One region of the Candidatus Merdisoma sp. JLR.KK011 genome, then DNA from elsewhere that is predicted to be linked to it. Evidence: riboswitches for the same ligand, from Rfam matches in the RefSeq annotation. Region 1 holds a riboswitch; the other holds the start of a gene.
What was found. Region 1 has a riboswitch for cobalamin ahead of cobM (precorrin-4 C(11)-methyltransferase). Riboswitches for the same ligand answer to the same signal wherever they lie in the genome.
Positions count from the first base shown of each region.

Region 2: it holds a riboswitch for cobalamin, as region 1 does, so the genes downstream of both, VV089_RS20735 (sirohydrochlorin cobaltochelatase) here and cobM (precorrin-4 C(11)-methyltransferase) in region 1, are expected to answer to the same signal.

Region 1 is NZ_JAYWSZ010000003.1:558,037-561,449, reverse strand. Features, by position in the region: gene hemA (glutamyl-tRNA reductase) at 1-614, opposite strand, end outside; gene cobM (precorrin-4 C(11)-methyltransferase) at 615-1,370, opposite strand; cobalamin riboswitch at 1,562-1,780, opposite strand; gene VV089_RS03590 (acyltransferase) at 1,828-2,790, opposite strand; gene VV089_RS03585 (AAA family ATPase) at 3,021-3,413, opposite strand, start outside.
Region 2 is NZ_JAYWSZ010000004.1:1,422,260-1,425,672, reverse strand. Features, by position in the region: gene VV089_RS20745 (ABC transporter substrate-binding protein) at 1-89, opposite strand, end outside; gene VV089_RS20740 (hypothetical protein) at 133-1,251, opposite strand; gene VV089_RS20735 (sirohydrochlorin cobaltochelatase) at 1,287-2,267, opposite strand; cobalamin riboswitch at 2,470-2,659, opposite strand; gene cobI (precorrin-2 C(20)-methyltransferase) at 2,807-3,413, shown strand, end outside.

The DNA.
Region 1 (3,413 bases):
TTCTTCAGCACAATCCCGCCGATCTCCCCGGTTCCCCCAATCACCATAACCTTCTTTCCCCCAAGGCCTCCCAGGGCTTCCTCCGCAGCTTTGACGGCAAGGGTGGCTGTGGAAACAGAGGTTTTGGAAAGCTCCGTATCCGTTTTGATGCGTTTTGCGCAGGTTACGGCGTAGCGGAACAGGGTATTCAGATATTTTCCTGTGGTGCCGGCCTCCCTGGCCTGGCCGTGGGCCTTCTTCACCTGGCCCAGAATCTGATCCTCTCCCACCACCATTGAATCCAGTCCGGCCGCCACCAAAAAGAGATGGCGCACTGCCTTCTCCCCCTGGTAAAACCGCAGATAATCGGTAATGTGATCTACCTTAAGGGCGCCTGCCTTCTCAAGGACAACCCTCTGGATCCTGGAAAACAGCTTCTGCCGCTGTTCCTCCCTCGTATAATAAGTATAAATCTCCGTCCGGTTGCAGGTGGAGATCACCACGCTTTCCGCCGCTTTAGCTTCAGAGCGCAAAGCCCCGAGAAGCTCCGTCTGCTGCTCCTGTGTAAAAGCGAATAATTCCCGTATGGCAAGGGGAGCCGTCTTATGGCTGATACTTAAAAGCTGAATCCCCATCTATGGCTCCACTCCTTTTCTGAATTCGTGGGTAAAGGTTTTATCATAAAGCTTAGACAGCTCATAATCATCCCCCAGAAAATCACCCACTACCGTCAGCGCCGTCTTTCGTATGCCGGCCTCCTTCACCTTTTCCGCCAGATCCGTAAGGGTGCCCCGGACGATCTTTTCATCCTCCCAGGTGGCCTTGTATACTACCGCTGCCGGGGTGTCCGCCCTGTACGCCTGCCGCAGCACAGCGCAGAGCTCCTCCAGCATTCCTACACTTAAAAAAATAACCATGGTAGCCTGGTGTCTTGCCAGATCTAAAAGCTTCTCTCCCTCCGGCATGGGGGTGCGCCCTTCCATCCGGGTAAGTATAACAGTCTGGCTGACGCCGGGCAGGGTGTACTCTTTTTTCAAGGCTGCGGCTGCGGCCAGAAAAGAGCTGACGCCGGGAATCACCTCATAAGAAATCCCCATTTTATCCAAAGCGTCCATCTGCTCCCTGTGGGCCCCGTAAACAGCCGGATCCCCGGTATGCACCCGGACTACCTTTTTCCCGGCTGCCTCCCCTTCCTGCATCACAGCCAGAACCTCCTCCAAGGTCATGCCCGCGCTGTTGTAAATACATGCATCCTTCTTTGCATCCGCCAGCACCTTAGGGTTCACCAAAGACCCTGCATAGATAATAATATCCGCACTGTCTATCAGCCGCTTTCCCTTAATAGTCAGAAGCTCCGGATCCCCCGGCCCCGCTCCAATAAACGATACCATAGCTCTACCTCTTTCTCTTGTATTTTCTTAACTCCGCCGCTTCCAAAACTGCTGTCTTATATTGCAGCAGCCCACACACACTATAAAAAAGAGCCCGCGGCATAAACGGGCCCTGTCTGTCTCTTTCTTTCCTCGAACAGCTTTTACCGGAAGCCCATTCAATCCCTGGAGGCCGCCTGTCTATATTGCAGCAGCCCCGCTGGCAGAAAGCAGGTTTCCTGACTTATAGTTCTCCGCCTTCGCCCTGCCTTCTCACGCTTTGCACGCAATGGCTTTCTGAAGCATCTGCTCCCGGACTCGGCTCCCTAATTACAGTGACCGGATCGCTTGGGATTCTAACCCAATTCCCTTTTCTGCGTCTGCGGATGCTGTGGTTCCCTTCGTGAACCGCAATCTGCGGACGCACACTTTCTGCTGTACTTTATTCATTTTTCTGTAATAACATCTGTTTTATAGTTTAACATATGGGGGGGAATTCGTCAAATAAGAAAGCTTTCATTTCTGCCTCCTGTGACAAACATGCATCCAAGGATTCGTGATTAAAATAATCCGTATCGTCCCTGCTCCAGCATACCCCCGTCCGAATCACTCTTGCAGGGCAGCCGGCTATTACCAGATTCCCGCCAAACTGACCAGAGGTAACTGCCCCAGCCCCTATAACAGAGCCTGCTCCGATCCTTGCCCCTGCCAGAATAATGGCTCTATAGCCGATCCATACATGATCGCCAATGATAACATCTGCAGGATGATTGATTCTCTTCTTCGTTTCCAAATCAAACATATGATGCCCGTCATGGTTCCGTATCTGCACCATTGTAGAAATCAGACTGTCCTTTCCTATCATCACTTTTGCTCCGGACACTGCAATATATGCTTCCATAATCTCTGCCCTGTCCCCGATCACGCACACACCGCCGTTCCCAAAACCAACCGTCAGACTGCCGGCTGTAACATGACTGCCGATTACCATCCTGTTATCTCTTCCACGAAAAATAATGGAAACCGTATCCGGAACTGTCGAATCAAACTCAACCCTGTTTCCCCAAAAATCCTCGTAATATCCCTTATTCTCCATTTTCTTAAGCATCTTGCCTGTGATATTTACCTGTCTTCCGATTATCTCATCAACATGAACAACCGTTGCTCCGGGAATATGCGCCATGTCGCTTCTTATAGATTCATTGGTCCATGGTGCCCCCCCCGATATGATCACAAGGCTGTTTTCCAGCTTATACAAGTTCTCCCGGCTGATAACCGGTATTCCATCAAAGCTCTCCGGTGCATCCGTATCCCATTTTCTGTCGCACAGATAGTCCGGCTTTATTTGAGCAAACAGCTCTGGTTTTATGGTTTTATAATATTGTCCGATTCCATATATAATAACAGACCGGAACATCTTCTTGTCTATCTTCCTTTCCATATGTATACCGTCCTTTCATGGCTGCTTAACAATGAAAACAGCCCTTCGTTGTCTTTAGTATAACAACTTCGAGCTGTTCATTCAATAATTATTCCGTGTTTTCTTCTGTTTCCTCCAGGCCAAAGACTCTCATGGATTCCTCCAAAAAATGAGCTCCACATCCGGCATATGCACCTTTTCTTTTGGATACACTTTTTTCTGATAATTCATGCTCCATCTTTGAGATATAATCACCCGATCAGAACCTTTTTCCCTTCAAAAGCAAAGCCATACCGGCGAATCCGCTCTGGGGCGATTCCTTTTGCTTCCAGGGCGGAAGCGTACTTCTTTTCTTCTATCTGTGCAAGGGCTGCCTGCACCGTGTCCTCCAAGGTCTGCTCCTTCCCAGGACGGAACACCTTGAATTCTATAATAATCCCATCATCCTCTTCCTTCACCGGCTCTAGCATCACATCGTAACGCCCCAGACCGCTCTCCCGATTGGAGCTCAGAATGTAGCGTCCACGGAGCTCCGCCAAAAGTCCCAGCACAAAGCCGTGGTAAAAGCGCTCCGGTTCCGCTGTTTTAGAAGGCTTTTTCCCGGTATCGAAGGAACTGAAAGTCTCCTCTGTGATATCGTTCAT
Region 2 (3,413 bases), on a different contig from region 1:
CTTTGCCCGGCTCCGCAGGATGTAAGAAAGGTTATGAGCAAAAGGGTCTGTATGGTGTTGCAGAAATAACGGCGGATACTTTTTTTCATTTTTGTTTATATCCTTTTTTATTGGATTACTATAATATAACAGTCAGTTCTTTCGTTTTCTTTTGTTCAAATAAGAAACCAGAGCGCATACAAGCATTATAGCGAATACCATGTATACCACCCGTCTGGCTGCCGCCTGGGGAGTCTGGTTTTTTGACATGACGCTGTCGCCGTAGAAAATGAGCTGGTATTCTATTTCGTGGGGCGTGCTCATAGCCGTGGTATCTGCGATGATCTCCATAGGCTCATTGAATACTGTGATGGGTATTTCGAAGGTGGAATAGCCTTCCTCGTAGAGCGGCAGGTACTTTTTCCCGCCCACCAGCATATAGTCATAGCTGGAGCTGCTCCACTCAATCCTGGCGTAAGCCCGGCCGTCCCGGACTGTCAGTCCGGCCGGAGAGCTTACCGTTGTCCTTCCTGTCCCGCCCTTTACTTCCACCTCGATGGCATACTCTCCGTCCTCCATCTCGATCAGCGCCGCTTGTGCGAGAGTCTCCAGCTGCCCTTCCGGGGCTTTTTTTGTATCTCCATCTCCCGTCTCTTCCTGATCCGCTTCTTCCTTAAGCGCTGCAATCCGCTTTTCTTTCGCAGCCTGCTTTAAGGCTTCATAATCGGGAAGCTCCACCAGGACAGCCTCCTTAGGAAGGCTTTCCGCCTCGAAGAGAAGGAAACGATCATACCACTTTTCCCGGTTTTTACTGAATGCAGCACAGGCTATGGGATGATCCAGCGCTTCCACCGGTATAGTGAAGGTATGCTTTCCCTCCTCATTTACCTGGAAGCCTATGTATGCAGAAGGATCGCTCTTTGCCGCCTCTGCGCCAGTACCGGGATACACCTTTAAGTATCCCTGGCCGCCCATAGTGAGAACGGCAGTCATGCTGCCGCTCTCCACTGTAAGCACTGCTTTTTCTATGGGAAACATGGAGGAGCTGGATTCCACCGTCACCTCATAGACGCCGTCCGCAACATCCGTTCCATAGACAGGCATCATTCCCTCAACGCCTACCTCCGAGGAACCGGCCCGCTCGCTCTCCGAGGCTACTTGATCGTATGAAATCTCACGTTCCTCTTCTTCCTTTGCCAGACCGGTCATCCCTGATATCCAGAAAATACCCGCACCTATGATTCCTGCTAATGTATATACAGTCCGTCTCATGTTCCCGTTCCCGTCTTTTTATAATTTTTCTTGTTCTAATTCAAGCTGTCAATAGCCGCCTGCGTATGTTCCACATACATCTGCTGAATCTCCGGCAGCTCTCCCAGCCCCTTAAGCACGCATTCTACCTCATAGCCTTCCTGGGTAAGAAGGGTTTTCCAGGAATCCTCCTCGTCGCCTGCCATATCATTGTTGGCATGATCGCCGCACACAACCATCAACGGCTCCAAAACTACTTTTTTATAAGTTCCCTTTTCCTTCAGAAGCGCCATAACATCCTCTAAGGTCGGCGCTGCCTCAACGGTGCCGATGTAGTAATTCTCAAACCCTGCGCCCGTAAGCTTCTCCTGCAGGGTGCTGTAAACCTGATTTGATTCGGCTTCCGTTCCATGTCCCATAAAGACAACGGCTGTCTCTTCGTCCTGCGCATACTCCTTTGTAGCAGCTGTAATAGCATTCATTACTGTCTCAAAATCTTTGTCACTGGTCAGAAGAGGTTCTCCAAGAACCACCTTGTCAAAATCGCTCTTGTAATCTTCAAGCTCTTTTACCAGATCCGCATACTCCAGACCATTCATCAAATGGGTAGGCTGTACAATCAGAGTCTTGATTCCGTCTGCCACCGCGCGATCCAGCGCCTGGGTCACGTTGTCAATCTCCAGGCCGTCCCGCTCGGCCAGCTTGTCGATGATAATCTGGGCCGTAAATGCCCGGCGCACCTCATACTCCGGAAATGCCTTGGCAATGGCTTCCTCCACGGCGCCGATGGTAATGTCCCGGCTGTCGTTATAGCTGGTTCCGAAGCTTACCGCAAGAATTGCAGCGTCTGCCTCCTTCGGCGTGCTCTCCTCCGGCTGGGGCGCTTCCGCCGATTCTGACGGTTCCTCAGGGTTTGCTTCTGTTTCCGCCGGTGCCTGTTCAGCGGCCGGCGCCGTTTCTTCCTTACTTCCGCATGCACTTAATGCAAGGGTGAGTGCCAGCAGGGCTGCCAGCAGTGTTGACATTTTTCTTTTCATGCCGTTCCTCCTTTTTGTTTTGCATCTGTTTTCTGCAGACGCCGCAGGCCGTCTGCATTTTGACGTGGTAATGCTCCTGTTCAATCTTTTTAAACAACAGCAAAAATGCCTTCCGCATCTGGGCAGGCATCTGTAAGAGGACGCAATGATGTTATGGTTTTCCATCTGCGACCAGTTACTCGTGGCCCCGGGAGCGGAATTCTCCCGAAACTTTCTATAGGCAGGTCTCCTGGCTTATAGATCCTCACAAAGATGCCGCCTTCCCGATCTCTCAGTGACATTATGGCATCCCGCTCCCTATTTACAGTGACGAGTTCGCACAGGTTTCTCACCTGTTTCCCTTTTCACCGCACCGCTCGAAACGGTGCGACACCTACAGTTGGCTTCCTGCGAAGCTACAAGTGTAATATAGCACATCTCCCATAAAAATGCAATAATATGAGAAATGCAGTTGAAAAATATTTTTAAGGCACTTATAATAAACCACATGCACCGGCATAAAACCGGAATAAGAACTGGAACAGGAGACGGATACAGTTATGAATGGAATATTATATGGGGCAGGTGTAGGCCCGGGAGATCCGGAGCTTATGACCTTAAAGGCAGTACGCCTTATAAAAGAAAATGAAATCATCGCCCTCCCCGGCCCGGCGGCAAAGGAAACGGTTGCCTATCAGATAGCCGTAAAAGCCGTACCAAAGCTGGCGGAAAAAACCCTTCTCTCCGTGGATATGCCCATGACCCACGACAAGGAGGAAATGCATCTGAACCACGAAAAGGCTGCCGATGCCATCGAGGCCTATCTAAAGCAGGGGCAGAACGTGGTCTTCCTTACCCTGGGAGATCCCACCATCTACTCCACCTACCTCTATGTCCAGAAGCGGATTCTGGCACGGGGCTATGAGGCAGAGCTTGTCAGCGGCATTACCTCCTTCTGCGCCGCAGCGGCGCGGACCTGCACGTCTCTGGCGGAATGGGACGAGCAGCTTCACATTCTGCCCGCCGTTCACAAGCTGAACAGCGATCTGTCCCTTCCGGGAAATTATGTCCTGATGAAGTCAGGAAAAAAAATGCACCAGGTAAAGGAAATCTTAAAATCCAGCGGCCGAAAAGTGGTGATGGTAGAAAACTGCGGCATGGAAAATG